Regions from separate parts of the Acetobacterium sp. UBA5834 genome, predicted to be linked through region 2. Evidence: riboswitches for the same ligand, from Rfam matches in the RefSeq annotation. Region 2 holds a riboswitch; each other region holds the start of a gene.
What was found. A riboswitch is a leader RNA that binds a small molecule or an ion and turns the genes downstream of it on or off. The one in region 2 is predicted to bind cobalamin.

Region 1 (6,586 bases), on a different contig from region 2:
CGGGATGTAGTTATAAATAATTTATAATTCAATATAAAAAAAGGACTGCCTGTGATCGTTTATTCGGTCACAGGCAGTTTTAAATGCAGATTTTCTTTGAAAAATAAACCATTAAGAAAGGTTATTAATAATCGTGGCCATATTTAAAATATTTTCCGGCAATGGTTTCATTGGCGGCGTATTATTTTTGTCAGACGATTTTTCGACCATATTTGAAACGAATTTATGAAAAAAATTCATTTTATCGGGCCGCATCTCGCCGCCGAAATTTTCAATCGAAACAGCCTGATTCAAAAGAGTCTCAGGGAAGGCGGTTTTAAAATAGTCGTCAGAATGCTCGGCTGATCCACAGGAAATAAAAAAGCCAATCTTTTTATTTTTTAATGCATCAAGATTTTTGAGACAGTAGTTTTTAATCGGCTTCTGTATCTGGCCCATATAGATGGAACCGCCAATTAAAATCGTATCATAGTCATCAAGGGTGGGGATACTCTCTTTAGTGATGTTGACGATCTGAACGTCACCATTTACATTCTTCTTTAGCATTTGCACACAATCTTTTGTAAACCCATAGGTGCTGGCATAAAGTATCAGGGTTTTCATCAATTTATTCCTTTCTTTTGCTTAATTTGATAATGCGTTTTCAATGGATTTCAGATACGCCTTACTGGTAACCGTGGCGCCGGTGACGGTGTCGACGGTGGTGTTCTGTTTTTCGATGACACTGCTTATAATGGTGTTGGTCACATCAGGCGTTTCCAGACTGACGGTTTTGACCACCGCAATGTTTGAAATCTGGTGATCAGCCACGCTGACGGCGACCTCATTGCTCCAGCGCCCGGCCTTATAAACACCGGTATAGGTGCCGTCTTCAATTCCTTTCAGATCGACGGGGTTAATCGCCAGATTTTCGCCGGCTTCCAGGCCGTTGGTGATGTAAAAAACGCCACCGGCGCCGACCAGTACCAATACCCCCAGAATACTGAGAATAATAATTATTGCTTTTTTCATCTGCTTTTCCTCCTGTTATTTTGATTCCTGGTTCATTTTTTCCAGGTTGGCCAGCAATTTTTCAATAACCGACCGGGTCATTGCCAGTTCTTCGTCAGATATACCATCAAATAATTTTTCGGTAAAGATTTCTGATTTCTGCTGACTTTCTGTGCCAAACGAATCAACCGCATCGGTTAGCTTAATCCGGGTGATCCGGGCGTCATGGGGATCTTTTTCCATCACAACAAAGCCTTTTTGTTCCAGTTTAAGCGCCACCTGTTTGACATTCTGATGGGAACTGCCCATGCTTTTTGCTACTTCCTTAAGGGTTGGGTCGTGATCAAAAATATTCTGCACCACAATGGTCAGCAGCCATTGCTTGGTTGTCAAGTTGTATTCTTTCAGTTCCCGTTCCAACAGGGTGTCCATCTGGTTGGCGACGACTTGGACACCGCCAAAGATGAATTTTTGATCGGGCATTGAATCCATATTGTCCAAAATATAACCTCCACTTATCAATTAAGGTAATACATTACCATAATTGATAATACATTACCTTTTTTTATCTGTCAATACTTTTTAGAAAAATTAATCTGTTTCTGAAAAAAGTTAAGGGGTATCTGTATTTGAAAGGGTTTGCAGAAATTTAAGCGGCAGAAAATTTCAAATGTGTGTTATTATAGACAGGCATCAGAAAGAGGAGAAGGTTATGCCAAAAGTAGGAATGCGAATTTTTAAAACATTTATAGCGGTTTATCTCTGCTTCTTAATCTATTTATTAAGAGGCGAGCAAGGCTCCCCCTTCTATTCGGCGATTGCGGCGATTTTATGCATGCAGCCCTATGTTTCCAATAGCTTTAAGGTAGCCATGAATCGAACCCTGGGTACCTTTATCGGTGGGGCGATGGGGTTGGGATTGCTTATTTTTGAGCGGAGCTTCATCCCGGTGGATATGCCGATGCTGCAATATCTGGTGGTATCCTTGTGCGTTATCCCGCTCATTTATTTTACGGTCGCCATCAAAAAACCAACGGCATCTTATATTACCTGTGTGGTTTTTTTAAGCATTACAGTGACCCATGGGGCCGATGTGAATCCGCTGATCTTTACCATTGACCGGATCGTGGACACCCTCATTGGTATCTTTGTGTCATTGGGAGTCAATGCTTTTCACTTGCCCCGGCGCAGAAACAGAAAAACCCTCTTTGTCACCAATCTGGATGGTTCCTTGTTGAATTCCCAAATTGAAATCAGCAGTTACTCCAGAATAAAACTAAACACCATGATCCGCCAGGGCGCTTTGATTACCATTGCCACGACCAGAAGTGCCGAAACCCTGCTGCCCCTGCTGGAAGGCGTAGAAATAAAGGTTCCCGTTATCATGATGAATGGGGCGGTTTGGTATGATCTGCAAAAACGAAGTTATTTAAGCTGCAAGAAAATGAATCCGGAAGTGGCCAAGCAACTGATTGATGTTTTTGAAAAACGGGAGCTGAATTGTTTTACCCACACCATCATCAATGATGTTCTCCATGTTTATTACACCAGGCTTATTAATCCGGTGGAGGAAAAAATCTATCATTCCAAAAAGCGACTCCCGGAACAGAGCTATGTGTGCGGCGAGGTGCCAAATGATCAAAGCGTTTTATCGATTATGGCAGTGGATCAGAAGGCGACGATCGTCCAGGTTAAAGCGGCCATCATGAAGCTGGAAATTGCGTCAGCGGTTAATGTTGAGTGCTATCCGGATGATCAACATCCGGGCTATTACTTTCTCGAAATAACCAGCCGGGAAGCCTCGGTGAAAAATGCCATCATGGATATGAAAGCCCGATATGCTACCGATAAAGTGATTGCGTTTGGCAATGACATCAGGAATGCAGCGATGCTGGAAGCCGCCGATTTTGCTTATGTGGTTGAAAATGCATCCATCGAACTAAAAGAAATGGGCTGGCCGCAGATAGGAGCGAATGACGATGATGCAGTGGTCAAGACCATCAGTCGCCATTTTTATGCCAAACCGGGGAGCTTTAAATAATGATAACCGTTTGCAGGTGACAAGGGGTTTGACACCACATCTTGTATATGATAAAATTAAAACAACCAAATATGAAGATAACGGTGCTGTGCCAACCGGTGCAGCATGGGGGAAGCCGGTGCAAATCCGGCACGGTCCCGCCGCTGTAAGGGGGAGATTTTTTTAAAAAGATCAAGCCTAAGTCAGATTACCCACCGTTATTTGTCACACCAGACTCTACGCGTGATAGAGGGTGTTTGAGCCAAGCAATCTTAGACCTCTTGACCCACGCCGTCGAGAGGTTTTTCAATGCCCGAAACAACAAAAAGACTCGCAGGAAAGTAGGAAAACAAACCAGGATGATTACGAAGATCAAAAAAAGAGATGGACGAGAAGCCCCTTTTAATATTGAAAAAATTGCCAATGCCATTTTTAAGGCCGCCAGTGAAATCGGCGGCCAGAATTATCAGACCGCCATGGAGCTATCTGAAAAAGTGGCCATCTATATCGAACAGGAAATGAACACCAATACCCCGACGGTGGAAGAAATTCAGGATGCGGTGGAAAAAATTCTGATCGAAACCGGACATGCAAAAACCGCAAAGAAATATATTCTCTACCGGGCCGAGCGAACCCGAATCCGGGAAATGGATACCCGCTTGATGAAAATATATGAGGATCTGACCTTTAAAGAAGCCAAGGACAACGATGTTAAACGGGAAAATGCCAACATTGACGGCGACACCGCCATGGGCACGATGCTGAAGTATGGATCAGAGGGCGCTAAACAGTTTTATGAAATGTTTGTCCTCAATCCCGAGCATTCAACCGCTCATAAAGCCGGTGAAATCCACATTCACGATATGGATTTTTTAACCCTGACCACTACCTGCTGTCAGATTGATTTAGAACGCTTATTTAAAGATGGGTTTTCGACTGGTCACGGCCATCTCCGGGAACCCAACGATATTCAGAGTTATTCGGCGCTGGCCTGCATTGCCATTCAGTCCAACCAGAATGATCAACATGGCGGACAGAGTATTCCCAACTTTGACTATGCCATGGTGCCTGGGGTGAAAAAAACTTTTATCCGGCTCTATCGGGAGAATTTGGCCAAGGCCCTGACCTTATTGACCGATACCAAAAATGCCTTAGCCAAGGTAAAGGCCATCAGTGAAGATATCGAAAAGAAACTGGGGTTAAAGCCCGAGCTAAATCAACCGAAGAATTATCTGGAAGCCGAAGCCCGGAGTTTGGCGTTATGGATAGCGGATGCCAACAGCATCAGCCGGGCTCAGAATTTTGCCATGGAAAATGCCGAACGGGAAATTGACCGCAGTGTTTATCAATCCATGGAGGCCTTTGTTCACAATCTCAACACCATGCACAGCCGGGCTGGGGCTCAGATTCCGTTTAGTTCCATCAACTACGGGATGGATACCTCAATTGAGGGGCGTCTGGTCATAAAAAATCTGCTTTTGGCAACGGAGGCCGGATTGGGAAATGGCGAAACCCCGATTTTTCCGATTCATATTTTTAAGGTGAAAGAAGGGGTCAATTACAACCCCTGGGACCCCAATTATGATTTGTTTAAATTGGCCTGTCGGGTCAGCGCCAAGCGTTTGTTTCCCAATTTCTCCTTTTTGGATGCGCCCTATAACCTGAAATATTACAAAGCTGGCCAACCAGAAACTGAAATTGCCTATATGGGCTGTCGTACCCGGGTGATCGGCAATGTCCACGATCCCAGTCGGGAAATTACCTATGGCCGGGGCAACTTAAGTTTTACCACCATCAATCTGCCCCGGATTGCCCTAAACTGCAAGGGTAACCAGGACGTGTTTTTTACTGAGTTGGATCAGAAAATTGATCTGGTGATTGAGCAGTTGCTGGAACGGTTTGAAATTCAGGCCCACAAAAAAGTTAAAAACTTTCCTTTCCTAATGGGCCAGGGCGTTTGGATTGATTCTGCAGATCTGACCGACGAGATGGAAATCCGGGAAGTACTGAAACACGGCACCCTGAGTATGGGCTTTATCGGCCTGGCGGAATGCCTGACGGTTTTAACCGGCAAACACCATGGCGAAGCGGCAGAAGTACAGGAGCTGGGGCTTGCAATTATTGGCCACATGCGCAAGCGGATGGATGAAACCAGTCAGGTCTATGGCATGAACTTTACCCTGCTGGGCACCCCGGCCGAAGGGACTGCCGGACGCTTTGTTAAGCTGGATAAACAGGTATTTGGCGAAATTCCCGGGGTAACCGATCGGGAGTATTATACCAATTCGTTCCATATTCCGGTTTACTACCCCACCAGTGCCTATGAAAAAATTACCCTGGAAGCACCCTATCATGAGTTGACCAACGCTGGACACATCACCTATGTGGAAATGGACGGCGATCCCCTCGACAATCTGGAAGCCTTTGAGAAGGTGGTTCGGGCGATGAAGGAAGCTGGCATCGGCTACGGTGCTTATATAAGGTAAAAAACATAATAAATATACTTAAATGGCTAAATAATAGTATTATAGATTTATTACATATAATCAAAAAATATAATAAAACTTAAAGACCAATTCAGAAATGCATATGAAATAGTATGTGTTTTTTTTGATGCGTTTAAGTAGAGTTCAATTAGATTGATCAATTATTATTTAGCTATCAGTTCCCATTCAGAACGATGAAATCGAAAGATCAAAGATAATTTGATAAATCTAACCCCGGAAAATATTAAATCCATTAGTTTTGACAACAATTTATGACACTAAACAGGCTGCTTACTAAACATTTAGGTTATCCCGCCCATTACACGATATCATAAAGCAAACTATATTATAAATTCTTGATTCTTGTTTCATCCATATTCATTGGGGTATCAAATTAATCAAGTAAGGAGTGTGGAAAAAATGAAAAAAGTAATTCTTGTCTTCACTTTATCGTTGTTAGCCGCTTTGGCTCTTACTAGCATTTCATTTGCGGAAGAGATGGAACTTAAAAGTCCGGATGTTATACTATCAGAAATTATGGTAGAGCAAGGAATTAAGGATGCAACACAGATTGATCCAAACAAAGTAAACCAGGAGACACTTGAAGCATTAGGTGATTCGGTGATGGAAAAAATGATTGCTAATTCAGCTATGCATGAACAGATGGACATCAAACTAGGCGGAGACGGATCAGAATCCCTTAGAGCCTTTCATATCAATCTTGCTGTCAATTATCTAACAGATTACCCAAATGGGATGATGAATCTCATGAGCGGAGGAATGATGACGAATAGTTATTCATCTACTAATTCTGGATGGTACGGAAATGGAATGATGAATAATAATTCATATGCCAATTCAGGATGGAATGGATATGGGATGATGAATTCTTTTGTATCTGCAGTGGTTACCATTGGTATTATTGCCATATTTCTGATTTTAATTATTGGCGTCATAATTTTTGCAGTGATAAGATCAAAAAAGATACCGATAGCTCAGGAAAAATCTCTGGAAATATTAGGTATAAGGTACGCACAAGGTGAAATCACAAAGGAAGAATTTAATAATATGACAAAGAACATCCGCTCCC
Region 2 (6,586 bases):
TTTCCACACTACCATCTTCTTTCAGCTCAGCAATATGGGTAGTACCGAGGGTTGAAGCCTCATCAATGGCCTGGTCGCCAACCTCGCCAAAAACCACAATGGCCCGTTTATAACCGATCTCCGCCATGATCTGGGGCACAAAATCCAGCATTTCTTTGGAGTAGACCCCTCTGACCCCATATTGCGGCAGCGCCGGGTTTGCCAGCGATGCCGAAATATTCAGCACACTGCCAAATGAAATTTGCGATAAAACCCGCCCCAAAGCTACCGGATGAACCTCCGGGCTCATCCCATTAAAAATACCAATCCCGGCCTTTTCGATGCTTTCTTTAACCAGATCGACATTAGAATCCATATCGATACCCAGGGCTTCCAGCACATCGATGGTACCACAGACCGAGGTCAAGGCCCGGGAACCGTGTTTAGCCATGGGGATTCCGGCGGCGGCAATAATCGATGCCACGGTGCTGATATTGAAGGTTTTAAAACTATCCATCCCGGTGCCGCAGTTATCCACAATCGGAAACTCAGTGACCGGTTCCACCTTAAAGGTATCCACTTCATAAATCGCTTCAAAACTTCCGGCCACTTCTGCCGGGGTTGCCCCTTTCGCACTGAGGGCCGCTAAAAAAGCGCCCTGTTGCATGGCTGTTTGCTTATCACTTAATATTTCCATGAACATTTCTTTGGAATCATCTTTTGACAGGTTTTCCTTATTGATCAGCTGGGTAATCACCTGACCATAATCTTTCATGCTGATTGTTTTTTCCATTTAATTGCTCCTTTAATTTTTCTTTCTTATTTATTAATTCACTACTGCTTCGATCTCACTTTGACAGACGGCCATCACTTCATCACCACAATGGTTGAATAACCATCGCTGTTTCTAATATAGTCCATTCCCCGTTCCAGTTCTTCCAGTTTGACCCGATGAGAAATAAGTGGCCGGACATCAATTTTTCTTGATTCAAGCAGGGTTTTGGCCTTTTGACTATGCTTAACACTGCAGCCATAAGATCCGACTACGGTAATTTCCTTGTAGTGAATCCGGTTGATGTCCAGTTGGAAGTCTTCATTGCGGCTTAGTCCACTGAAATAACCGAACGTTCCCTGTTTTCTGAGGATTTCCAGGGCCAGATCAAAGGCCTCTGGCCCTGGACAGCAGGGGATTACTCCGTCGACTCCATGACCATTGCTGCAACTCTTTAACTGATCGAGCAGATCTGGCTCATCGCCGCTAAAAACGGCATCAAATCCCAAGGCTTTGCCACGGTCACGACGCTCTTCATTGGCTTCGATCAGGATCATATTTTGGATTCCTTCCGCTTTCGCCACAAACAGGTTAAGCAGGCCCAAACGGCCGCCACCGATAATGACCAGCGCCGCTTTCCGGTTCAACTGAAGGCGATCCTGAATGTTGACACAACAGGCCAGTGGTTCAATAAACGATATTTCTTCATAAGCCAGATCATCATTCCGAATCAGATTGACAATCTTGGATTTGATCGCCTGCTTATCAATTCTGATCACTTCCTGAAAACCGCCATCAAAATTAAAGCCCAAAATCTTAATCTGATCACAGAGATTATCCTGACCACTTTTACAATAATCACAGACCCCACAGGAAATCCCCGGATGAACGTGCACCCGTTGGCCCACCTGATGACCAATAACTTTTTTGCCTCGGGCAATGATCTCACCGGCAATTTCATGTCCCAAAACCCGGGGATAAACCAGATCCCGTTGGCCCATGGTGGCACATTTTAAATCAGTTCGGCAAATATTGCAGGCTCTGACCTTAACAAGCATCTCGCCATCACCGCAGACCGGCATGTCCTTATCTTTTATCACCAATTCCCCCGGTTTTTCCAATACCACTGCTTTCAATACGTCCCTCTCTTATTTTTTATTCTCTGGTCACTGTTTACAAAACCTATCAAACCCTTTTTAAACAAAAAAAAGCTACGCCAACAAAGCGTAGACTTTCCACATCTCTCATCATCTAATTCTCCGGCAGGTCTTCTGACTCATGATCATCACCTCTGTCGCCTTCCCATTTTTTAAACAGTGGCATCTTGACAGAAATTCCCAATTTACAGCGGCGGGCCCGTATAAGCTTCTCACTTATTTTCCTATTCTCCCCGAGGGGCACCTGAAAATGATTATTTAATTTGGCTTATTATATCATACTTGCAATCCCCAATAAAACACCTTTTTGGCAACTTCAATAAATGATTCTGCCTGACAATGGGTTTTATTTATTCGGATTCTTGCTTCACTGCAACCCCTTCCTCCAGACAGATCTCCATCCCCGCATCGCTGCTGATGCTCTCAAAGATGACATCGCCCTGATTGTTTGTTAAACGCAGCCAAACCTTGGCCGTAATACTCTCGACAATCTCGCGATCCATCAGTCCATCCACCGGTGCCCGCAGCCGACCGCCACTGGCCATCTGCGCTTTAAAAGCGAGGGCCCCATTCGGACCTTCAAGTTCCCCAGCGCAGGTTCCCTTTGTGGTATCAACTTCCCATTTCTCCAGCCGGGAAAAATTATAGGTAGCAAAACGCCGGGTAATCCCGTTAAAATCAGTGAAGTAAGCAAAGAAACCGGGAAACGCCATCCCTAAAAAAGGAATATTCGCCCGTGAAAAGACAAATGATGCATTTCCCCCATCAAAATGACTGGCCTGAAGCCAGAGATAGGTTTTGGGAAAAGATCGACCATAATCTTTTTCAATATAACCGACCCCACCATTAAAATCGAGAATCTCGCCATCCAGCTCAATATCACCCTTTATTTCATGATATAAATGGATAATAGCGTGGTAGCATTCCATAAAGGGCAGTATACCAAAGGGCCCCATGATCCCCGGGTGCCTTAAACCCTTGGGAAAGGGATGGCTATTGTGAAAGGTCAACCGCCCTTTGATACTGCCTTCCGCCGTTCCGACATTTAGCGATAACCCCTGGGCGTTAAAACTATTATTCTCAATTTCCACATCAAACCGATCCGTTTTGGCATTGAACTCGGGATAGGGAAAATGATGATACCAGGTTTTTCCGGTGACAGCATTGATGACCTGGATAAAAGCCTGCCGGTTCCCCTGGGGATCGATGGCCATTCCCGGAATAATGGCAATGGCATGTTTGCGATCGGCGCTGATACATTTAAAATACCAGCCTTCAAAATAGCGGCGTTTTTTGTTTTTTCCCTGAAAATAAGCCTGCTTAATCATCAATCTTTTCCTTTCCTCAAAACGATTTCCCCATCCCGGCCTTTACTGCAGCTGGACAAAAAGCAACACCAGGCTGGCGGCCAGCAATGAACTGGCAAAATTAACAAAGTCATTGTTGACAAAGGCCAGCCCGCTATAAAGCTGATTGGGTTTATTATTATCCACCGGTTTTTCGGTCAGCTCACCGGTTTCATGGCTGATATATTTGGCCTGGAAAGCAGCGCCCATAAAGCTATCCAGAACTGATCCCAACAGCCCACCAAAGGTAATCATCAGGATTTGCATCCATAAAAGCACCCCGCTGTTGCCAGCCGCCAACTGGTAAAGACCATAGGTCAGGGCCACCACAACCGACCCACCCAGCGACGCTAAAAAACCCAGCGGACTGACCCCCCCGGAAAGTCCGGGGCTGACCGGTTTTAAGGTAAGTAGCGAAACCGGGGCCTTCTTACTGAGAATTCCGATTTCCGAGGCCCAGGTATCGGCATTGCAGGCCGCAAAGGACGCCGCCACTGCCACCAGATAGGCGGGGTTTTGCGATAAGGCAAAGGGAATCGCCATAATCAGTGCGGCCCCACCATTGGCTCCGACCTGAACCAGATCCCGGGGGCCGGACTTGGCATGCATCCGAACCTCAATGGGATCTTTCAAGCTGGCTTTGAAATGCGATAAAAAGGTGGAGCTGAAAAAAAATACCATCAAAAGGATAAAAAACAGCGGCCCTCCGGCCAGATACAGGGCCACGGCCAGAAAAAAGGCTCCCAGTGCCGCCGATACGGTTAAGGCATTGCGCCTTAAGGCAAAAACAGAAACCGCCAGTGACAAAAAAATATATACCACGTGTTCCAGGGGCGATCCGGTCTGAGCTGCCAGACTATAGTTTGTTAAATTTTCCACTTTGCACCTCCAATCAGACAAACAAAAAATAATAAGTTCCAGCACTGACCAGAGGCACGGTCAGATTATCGAGGCCCAGGGGGGTTGCGGCTTCCAGCAGGGTTGCCAGTAGCGCCAGGGTAATGGCTGGGATCAGCACCTGAGGCTGGCCAGTTGCTGCCAGCAGGAGTGTCGTCACCAGAAACGAAGCCCCCAGCATGGTCAGACTGCCCGACAAAGTTTTTTCTGATCCGAAGATTTGATATGGCCGTTTCGGCCACCGGGTTCCCACCACGGCAGCCAGACCATCGCCGTAACCCATAATCAGAATCCCCACGCCGCCAACCACCGGGTTATTAAGCGGCCCAAAGGTAATCAGGGCCAGCAGCAATAGTGAAATGGCATAGTAGACCGTACCCAAATCACCCTTTCCGCCCCCCCGTTCCATTGACGAAAAGATCTGAAAACGATAGGACAGATAATTCAGGATCACAAAACAAGCCGGTACCACCGCTGCCCAAAAGGGGCTGTCAAAAAAGACCATCGCCAGCAGCCACCAGTTACAAACCAGAATATGAACCGCCTTGCGGCTGGCTTCCTTGCCGAAGCGCTCCAAAAATTTTGCCAGAAAAATCACACCAAACACATAGATAAACGAAACGACGATTCCCAGAATATTATTCCAGATATTTTCCATTTTATGCCTCCCTTCTCTGTCACTTATTGCCCAAAAGATGTCAGCTGTTTGTTGGCCGAAATATAGAGCAAGGCCTTTTCCCATTTGGGCACATAAATCCGCCGATCCAATAAGTGATACCGGGCTTGCCGACACCGTTTTAAAATTTTACTGTAATAAAGTAACGACAATAACACTGGCAACCGGGCTTTTTTATCAAACACCGCCAGATTTGTTGTGATTTTTTGATAGCGGCTTTCCGCTTCAGTGGCAAGGTACTCCCATAGCTGGATCAACTCCGAGCTTGGCTCCGGTCCAGCCAAATCCTCGGGACTAACGCCCCAGGCGCTCATTAAATCCTCGGGCAGATAAATTCGCTGCAAGCGATAGTCGGTGCCCACATCACGCAAAATATTGGTCAGCTGCATGGCAATCCCCAGTTCCACCGACAAGGCCTCTGCTTCCATGGTTACCGGCTCCGCCAACAGCGGACAAAGCATTAAACCTACTGTACCCGCCACCAGGTAGCAATAGTCAAGCAGATGATTAAAGGTCTCCGGCTGTTTAAATTCAACATCCTGAAGCTGACCAATCAGCATTTCCTGAAAAGGTCGGATCTTTAGCGGAAAATGGTCAAAGGCCCAGCGCAATGCCCGCCACATCGGTTCATCAGGGGTTACTCCGGCCTCAAATGCTGCCAGCTTTACCGCCATCGCTTTAACCACCTCCGGATTGTTATCGACATCAATGGCGTCATCGGCAATCCGGCAGAAGGCATAAATGGCAAAGACTGCCTGGGCCTGTTCTTTCTGCAATTTGCGGAAAGCCCGGTAAAAACTGCTGGAATTCTTTTGAATCAGGGTTTCGCACCAGTTTAAATCCTTTTGAATCGCATCTTCGATCATTTTAAATCCCTCACCACTTCGGCCACGGTAATCTTGGCCGAGGTCAATACAATCGGCACACCCGCCCCGGGATGGGCGCTGGAACCGGTAAAATACAGGTTTTGATACTTCATCGCCTTGGGCTGGGGCCGCCAGTAATTGCTCTGCAAAAGGGTTGGCCGCAGCCCAAAGGTCGCTCCAAACAGAGCATTGAAGTCATCCCGGAAATCAAGGGGGGTATAGTTTTTTTCAAAAATAATATGGGCTTCAAAATCAGCCAGCGGCTTGATCTGGCGAATTTTATCCATGGCCTGTTGACGGTAGCCAGCCACGACCTGCTGATCGTTCCAGTCCAGTGGGCCATCTTTTAAATTGGGTACTGGCACCAGGACATAAAGGCCCAGTTGCCCCGGAGGAGCCAGGCTCTCATCCAGCAACGCTGGCGCATAAACATAGATGGACGGGTCCGCCGGAAAACGTCCAGCAAAGATATCGTCAAGATTGCCTTTAAAATTCTGTGAAAAAACCAGATTGTGAACGTTGAGGCCGGGAAAATCCCGCTTGTCAAGACCCAGATAGAGCATGTAGGCTGAACAAGAATAGTCCAGCGCCTCGACCTTGTCAGGTTGATATTTTTTGTGCTTGAAATTGTCCGGTAGCAGGGCTTTCATGGCATAGGGAAAATCCGCTGAACAGACTACCGCATCAGCGGTTTGCTCCTGGCCCGCAACAGTGATGCTGCGAACCCGGTTGCCATCACAATTAATCCGCTCTACCGGGGCATTAAGAACCAGCTTACCGCCCATTTCCAAAAACAGTTTTTCCATCGCCAGAGCCATGGCCCGCATTCCCCCTTTTAAAAACCAGACACCATAGGTCAGTTCGATCATTGGAATAATCGTATAAATCGAAGG
Region 3 (6,586 bases), on a different contig from region 2:
CAGGGTGGGTTCTCGACCACCTTAACATCATCAAAACGATTCTTGATCCGTTCGGCAAACTCAAACGACAGGTCTTCGGTTTTAACGCCCATCGCTTTGGCAAACCGGCCCTTGGTACCGAGAATATTGGTTACCACTGGAATATCGCCGCCTTCCACCTGATCAAACCACATCACCGGATATTTCCGCTGTTTTTCCAGCTCCATCATCAAGGTACTGATTTCATATTCCCGCTTGACGGGCTCTGTTACATGGCAGATTTCACCATCTTTATCCAACTGTTCTAAAAACACACGTAAATCCTGACGCATCTTCGATTTCTCCTTAATTGCGATTGAATAAACTACTTGTAAAACTACAAATTGCTTTGGCACCTGTTTTACAAAAACAGATACCAAAGCAGTTAAAATTTCGTTATTTTATTTTTAGCTTAACCAGAATTATTTTACCATACCTGATTTCAGCAAGGCATCATAAACTTTCTTTTCTGCCAGCGTTGCCAATGGCCAGGTTACAGCGATGGTTATCAGGCTGGATACCGCCGCAACACTTACCGGCAGACCTAGAATCAAAACCAGACCCACTCCCACAATGGCATTTCCTAAAACACAAACACCACCCTGAGCCAGAATGTGATGCGACCATTTGGTCATGTCACATTTTACCGCCACGAAAGATACCCAGATGGACGCAATGCCGTTGGCAAAGATAAAGGTTGGCCAAAGGGGGGTATACATGATTGAAATCAGGGCTTCCACTTCAGCGGCAATCAATCCACCTGGCTGTCTGTAAAGCAGGGTTAAAATGCCGGTAAAAAATGCCCATACGGTTCCATTAATCAGTAACATTCCCATTTTTCCCCAGGGCAGCATGTTATCGATCTGGCCGGTAATCTGGCAGGCGATCACAAAGACGATCCCCATGACGACGGCACCAATTAAAGATTTGGTGTCTGTTTTAAAAATACTTCTTTTTCCAATTGCTTGTTCGTTTTGCATGTTATGCTCCTTTTTTTGCATCAATTATTTTTTATTTACACAGTTTTTCAACTGTTACAAAATCGTTTTAATCAAGACTCCGCCAAACCCGATCATCAGGCAGACAATGGTCATGCCTTCCAAAGGATGGAGATTGATTTTTTTCTGAAAATTTCGGGTTGCGTGGCGGCCATAGCCTCTGAGTTCCACCGATAGCGCCGCATCACTGGAGATTCGCATGGCCCGATACATCAGCGGTAAAATTGAAGCCGGCAGGTTGCGGATTTTCTCAACCACGGTATCATTGGGTACCCCCCGGGCCGATTGACTATTGCAAATGGACTGGTATTCCCCGATCATCACCGGGAAAAACCGGGCGACCATCGGCACCAGCATCGCATAGCGGTAAGGTATCCGCCAGTGTATCAGCATCTGAGCCATATCCATAGGATCGGTATGAACCCCGAACTGATAGGCCGAAAATGAGATGATGCCAATTCTTAAAAAAGCCAGGATGGAGGTGGCAATAAAACCACTGTAAATCTGTAAAATACCCCAGGCATAAAGCAGCTCGCCTTCACGACCAAAGATCAGATTGATGATCAATACTTGGGTGCCAATAATCAGCAGCACAATTGACAGCATTTTAAAAGCTTTCAAGGATTTCTCCGAGAACAGTTCAGAAATCAGAATCACCCCCAGTAAAATGCCATTGAGAAGTATACTTCGCGACACCAGGGCGGTTAAAACCAGAAACAGGCACCAGGTCAGTTTGAGCCGCGGATCCAGTTCTTTTAGTTTAAACATTTAAAAATCGCCTCCTTCGATGAGTTCCAATCGAACCAATTCGTTCAGATAATTGTCTATTTTTTCGGCTTTAAATTCCAAAGCCAATTGATGATTGTGCATCACCACAATCCGATTGGCAAAATCTCTGGCTTCAGTCAAATCATGGGTTACCAGCAAAATGGTGACCCCCTGACTGCTGAGATGGGCCAGTTTTTCCATGACCACTTGACTCTGGGCACTGTTTAGGCCGGAGGTCGGTTCATCGGCAATAATCAGCTCGGGATCATTAATGACCACCGACCCCAAGGCCAATAGTTGCCGTTGTCCCCGGCTTAGCCGCTGAGGATGGATTTCGTCCAATCCTTTAAGGCCGACTAGAACCAAGGTTTCTTGAATCTTTTCTTCGATTTGCTGCGCACTGAGGTTTTTATTTTTTAGAACATAGCTGATTTCATCGCGTACCGAGCTGCAAAAGATCTGATCATCGGGGTTCTGAAACAAAAACCCAATCCGGCGCCGCAGTTCGCCCACATTTTTCTTGGTCACCGGAGTTCCAAATAGCTCCACCGATCCCGAGGTTGGTTTAACCAATCCTTCAATGAGCTTGAGCATGGTGGATTTACCTGAACCGTTCTGGCCGATGACCGCCGTGAAATCGCCTTTTTTCAGACTAAAATTTAGCGGCTGACAGCCGGTTATCCCACCTTTATAAGTATGCGATGCACCGCTTAACTTAATCACGTCGAGCCGCTCATCCACTTGAATCGGTTTCGCCCGTCGATTGGTTTTCCGACAGCCATATTTTTTCTGATATTCACCAACCGGCAGAAAATCTTTGACCATCCCAGCTTCCATTACGAGCACCCGATGGGCATCTTTTAAAACCGCACCGGATTTATCCATAACCACCAGGGTGGTCACCTTTTTCTCCCGGTTCAACCACCCCAGGTGCCGATAGAGTTCCGAGCTGGTTTTGGGATCCAGTTCGGCCGTGGGTTGATCCAGTAGTAGGATCGGGGTTTTCATTGCCAGAATACTCCCCAGCACCACCTTCTGGGCTTGTCCGCCGGAAAGGGCATCGGTGGTCCGATCTGAAAACACCCGGATTCCGAGAAAATCCATGACCGCATTAACCCGATGCTCAATTTCATCCTGACTCAAATTGAGATTCGCAACCCCAAACGCCAGTTCATCAGTAACCCGCCGATTGACCATCTGGTTTTGCGGCTCCTGCATCATATAGCCCAGATAGTCGGTCATTTGGCAGAGCGGTATCTTTGAGACATCCTGATCCGCTACCATCACCGTTCCATCCAGTTCACAGGGATAAAACTTCGGTGCCGCCGATGTAATCGCATGAAGCAGTAGCGATTTACCCGATGCCGCACCACCGGTAACGGCAATGAATTCGCCCTCATTGATATTTAGTTTGATGTTTTTAAGCGCTGGTTCCGATTCTTCTGGAAAGGTCAGCATATTAATATCCAGTTGGATGATTGGTTTCATGGAGTGGCCTCGTGATTGAATTTTCAAATGACTGCTTTTAGTATAAAGCCGTGCACTCCGGTCATTGTGCCGCACAAAATTACTGCCGTTTGGCATAAAACCGTGCACTTCGGCTTCCACTTCGTTCCAGCCTTCGCCGCGGGCTACGCCCTATGAAGAATTTGAAAAATGAAATTTTTTATAAGCGAGCTTAATAAAATTTCATTTCCCAAATTCTTCGCACGGCTTTATGCTTTTGCGCAAAATAAAAAGTTTCGACTATCCCAGGGTAATCCTAAGGATAGCCGAAACTTTACCGTCGTTTCATACTATAAGCAATTTATGGCAGGTCTCCTGACTCTGGTTTATCTGTTTTTGCGCCTTCCCGTTTCCAGTGGCATCTGCAAAAACAAAACCATTACAGTGATGGGTCCGTTCAGGATTTTCACCTGATTCCCTATTCTCCTTTGTAAGGCACCATAAATCGTATATCTGTTAAGTTGCATTAATCATAGCGAATTTATTGACAATTGTCAACTGTTTGACAAAATTTTTCTTTTAAACAAATCAAAGTCAAGGTTCCTGCTGTTAATTTGGATAGTTATTCTATTGTTTCCTCTGAATATGAAATAGATTTTATTCGAAATACTGTTGTCTTAGTGCAACTGAAGAAGTTATTGCAATCAAAAATGGCTAAATTAAAACCGCCTTCATGCATGGTACTTACATATTCCACACCATCAAATCCTTGACTCTTAATGTAGTCACTTATATATTGTGTTGGTAAATAATCCAGCTCGCTGTCATGCCTCCGTAGCGGTTTCGCTATTTCTTGGCTAATTAATTTCAAATGTTCAATATTAATTGCATGTTGAGTATACTCTATTCCCATTGTGCTGTTTGCGATAAAAGGACTTATTTTATCCAAATTAGCAAAATCAATGACTACTATATCTTTTTTTAGCTTGAAGTTACCAACAGTAACATAATCAAAAACTCCAGCGCGTGTTTCATGCAAAGTAGTTTTGACCGAATCCGCTAAATATAATATGCTAATACCTGCCGGATTTACGCGCCCCGCTGTTGCTAAATGTGTAGGTGGCGCTCCCATTTCTGATTTCTTAAAACCAAATTCGTCCGTACAAATACGAGTGCGATACAAAACTTTTCCTGCTTTATGAGTTTTTCGAACACACCGGATAAATGAATCCAAAATATCTTTATTAATATGATCTGTGTGAAATCGATTTACACGCTTTATATCTCCAACAAAATCTGTCCATTGGTAATCTCGTAGAACTGAATACTCATTCAAATAATCTTTATCTTGACTTTCCAAAATTCCTACCGGATAATCAAACAGCTCTGGTTGATCAGCATATTTTTCATAGCAGATAGCAGTAAGTAACTGATAAATGTTATCAGGCTCTAAGTTAAAAATTGACCATTTTCTGTAAAAAATGTTCTTAAGTACGTCTGTTTTTTCTTTTGGAAAGGTTGCCGGTAAACTAGCTGCAGATGTATATACATCTAATAACTCATTAAACCTATCAGCCAATGTTGTATCACTCTCTAATGAGTACACATTAACATTTTTACTACCGCAAAAGTCACAATTACCTTTTTTTCTATGATTCTTAATGATGTCAATAACTTCAGCATCGTTAAAACATCTTACGCAGCAATTCATTCTATTTCCCCTCGCTAAGGTACTTTCCCATAAGTTCTAAATGATGCATAACTGAAAGCTTTTTTACACTCCCAAGCCCAGGGTAAGTTTCATTATCATAATGTGATAATAAGGTTTTCATACCAAGTGTTGGAGGAAAAGGATCGGCTTGGTACCAAGTATTTAATTTTGAAACTGCTTCATAAAATTTTTTTGCCGGGTTAGAAATGTCTTCGTTTGAGTCAGAAACAAAATGCTTGACTCTAAGGCTATTATCCTTTGCAAAATACACAATATGAATTGCTACTGCATATGGGGCAAACCCCCCTTCTTGATAGTCATTTCCGACAACGGAATAGTCAGCAAAGCCTTTAAGCCCATCGTCTTTAAAGTACAAATGATCATCAGAAAAAAACTCATCCTCTATATCTTGATAATCTGCATTCCGGCTTTGCTTCTCAAATTTATCATCCAAAATAACACGATTTCGCTTTATTCTACGTCGAAACGCACTTTCATCTGGTATAAGAGCATAGCAAGGATTTTCATCTGAAAACTCTTGTTCAAACAAATCCAAAAAATCACGATCTGTATTAATTACTAATAAATTCTTTTTCAACACACCAGCCTTGTTCCAATAATTCAACAATGATTGTGCATTTTTTTGTAGAATAATAGATTTTATAATAATGTCATCATCATAGAGTTTTTGAAATTCACTTTTATATACCCCTTCTTTTGAATCATGCTTTGCTTCTTGAATGTCCTCCTTAAAAGAACCTACGCCTGGATTTCTAATTACAGCTAACTGATGTCCGACACGAATATATTCTGCGATGGTTTTAATTAATGTAGGTGATAATTTGACAGGCTCAATAATAGGAATTACATAATCCCCCAAGAGATCATTCGTTACTAATTCACGCAGCGCCAACAACTCATATTGCCTTCCCCGAATATATGGAAGATACACATTATTACCCCCTAAACTTATTTTGTAAAAATATTTCTAAATTTTCGTAATCTTGTAATGATGGATTTGAAAAATACATTAGCGATTTTAATTCATAAGGTACTTTTTCTATTTTATTGTGTAAAATATGGTTTCTATTTTTTAGCTGTTGTAGCGACATTGCGTATGCTTCTAAAATAGGTATTTGTGAAAACATAGAATAGCATTCATCATAATAAAAAACTTGTGATGTCTTCGGGAGTTTTCCAAAATACTGCTTAACAATTGCTTCATATTCACCTTTATGTAGAACTTTAAAGATGGATTGGTGTTCCAATTTTGAATTGTCTTCGATCACATCTTTTTTTAAAGTTTTGCTTATTGTATCACGTTTTGTTAGAACACAAATGCCTACAGGTGTGCCATCCAAGATCTTAATCAATTTATTAAAATTATTTTCAGATGTTACCACACATACATGATTAAATGCCTTGTAGTAATCCCTAATTTGTGTACTCAATCTATCGAAACTATCAAGTTCAGATTTTATTTCATATACAACAGCTTTGCCATTAATAAGAATGAAATCCGCTTTTGATTTCCCTATAGGTATCTGTGTTAATGCTATCGTTGTATTAAGACTATGCCTACCCAAAAGAAGCTTATTAAGAAGTGTATTTTGAAAGAAATATTCATTTCGGTAAGATTTAGACA

Region 1: it holds a riboswitch for cobalamin, as region 2 does, so the genes downstream of both, B3F51_RS10585 (anaerobic ribonucleoside triphosphate reductase) here and B3F51_RS02725 (alcohol dehydrogenase catalytic domain-containing protein) in region 2, are expected to answer to the same signal.
Region 3: it holds a riboswitch for cobalamin, as region 2 does, so the genes downstream of both, B3F51_RS10770 (ABC transporter ATP-binding protein) here and B3F51_RS02725 (alcohol dehydrogenase catalytic domain-containing protein) in region 2, are expected to answer to the same signal.

The regions. Positions count from the first base shown of each region.
Region 1 is NZ_DJGY01000053.1:27,824-34,409, forward strand. Features, by position in the region: gene B3F51_RS10560 (MFS transporter) at 1-10, shown strand, start outside; gene B3F51_RS10565 (flavodoxin domain-containing protein) at 112-603, opposite strand; gene B3F51_RS10570 (FMN-binding protein) at 625-1,011, opposite strand; gene B3F51_RS10575 (MarR family winged helix-turn-helix transcriptional regulator) at 1,027-1,491, opposite strand; gene B3F51_RS10580 (HAD hydrolase family protein) at 1,703-3,031, shown strand; cobalamin riboswitch at 3,096-3,244, shown strand; partial or broken gene B3F51_RS10585 (anaerobic ribonucleoside triphosphate reductase) at 3,370-5,484, shown strand; gene B3F51_RS10590 (SHOCT domain-containing protein) at 5,917-6,586, shown strand, end outside.
Region 2 is NZ_DJGY01000012.1:45,747-52,332, reverse strand. Features, by position in the region: gene trpD (anthranilate phosphoribosyltransferase) at 1-772, opposite strand, end outside; gene B3F51_RS02725 (alcohol dehydrogenase catalytic domain-containing protein) at 847-1,878, opposite strand; cobalamin riboswitch at 1,996-2,171, opposite strand; gene B3F51_RS02720 (tocopherol cyclase family protein) at 2,259-3,236, opposite strand; gene B3F51_RS02715 (DUF92 domain-containing protein) at 3,279-4,133, opposite strand; gene B3F51_RS02710 (diacylglycerol/polyprenol kinase family protein) at 4,147-4,809, opposite strand; gene B3F51_RS02705 (phytoene/squalene synthase family protein) at 4,833-5,693, opposite strand; gene B3F51_RS02700 (phytoene desaturase family protein) at 5,690-6,586, opposite strand, start outside.
Region 3 is NZ_DJGY01000054.1:36,636-43,221, reverse strand. Features, by position in the region: gene B3F51_RS10785 (UbiD family decarboxylase) at 1-311, opposite strand, end outside; gene B3F51_RS10780 (hypothetical protein) at 441-998, opposite strand; gene B3F51_RS10775 (energy-coupling factor transporter transmembrane component T family protein) at 1,053-1,784, opposite strand; gene B3F51_RS10770 (ABC transporter ATP-binding protein) at 1,785-3,272, opposite strand; cobalamin riboswitch at 3,579-3,748, opposite strand; gene B3F51_RS10765 (RES family NAD+ phosphorylase) at 3,853-4,941, opposite strand; gene B3F51_RS10760 (sce7725 family protein) at 4,943-5,893, opposite strand; gene B3F51_RS10755 (sce7726 family protein) at 5,898-6,586, opposite strand, start outside.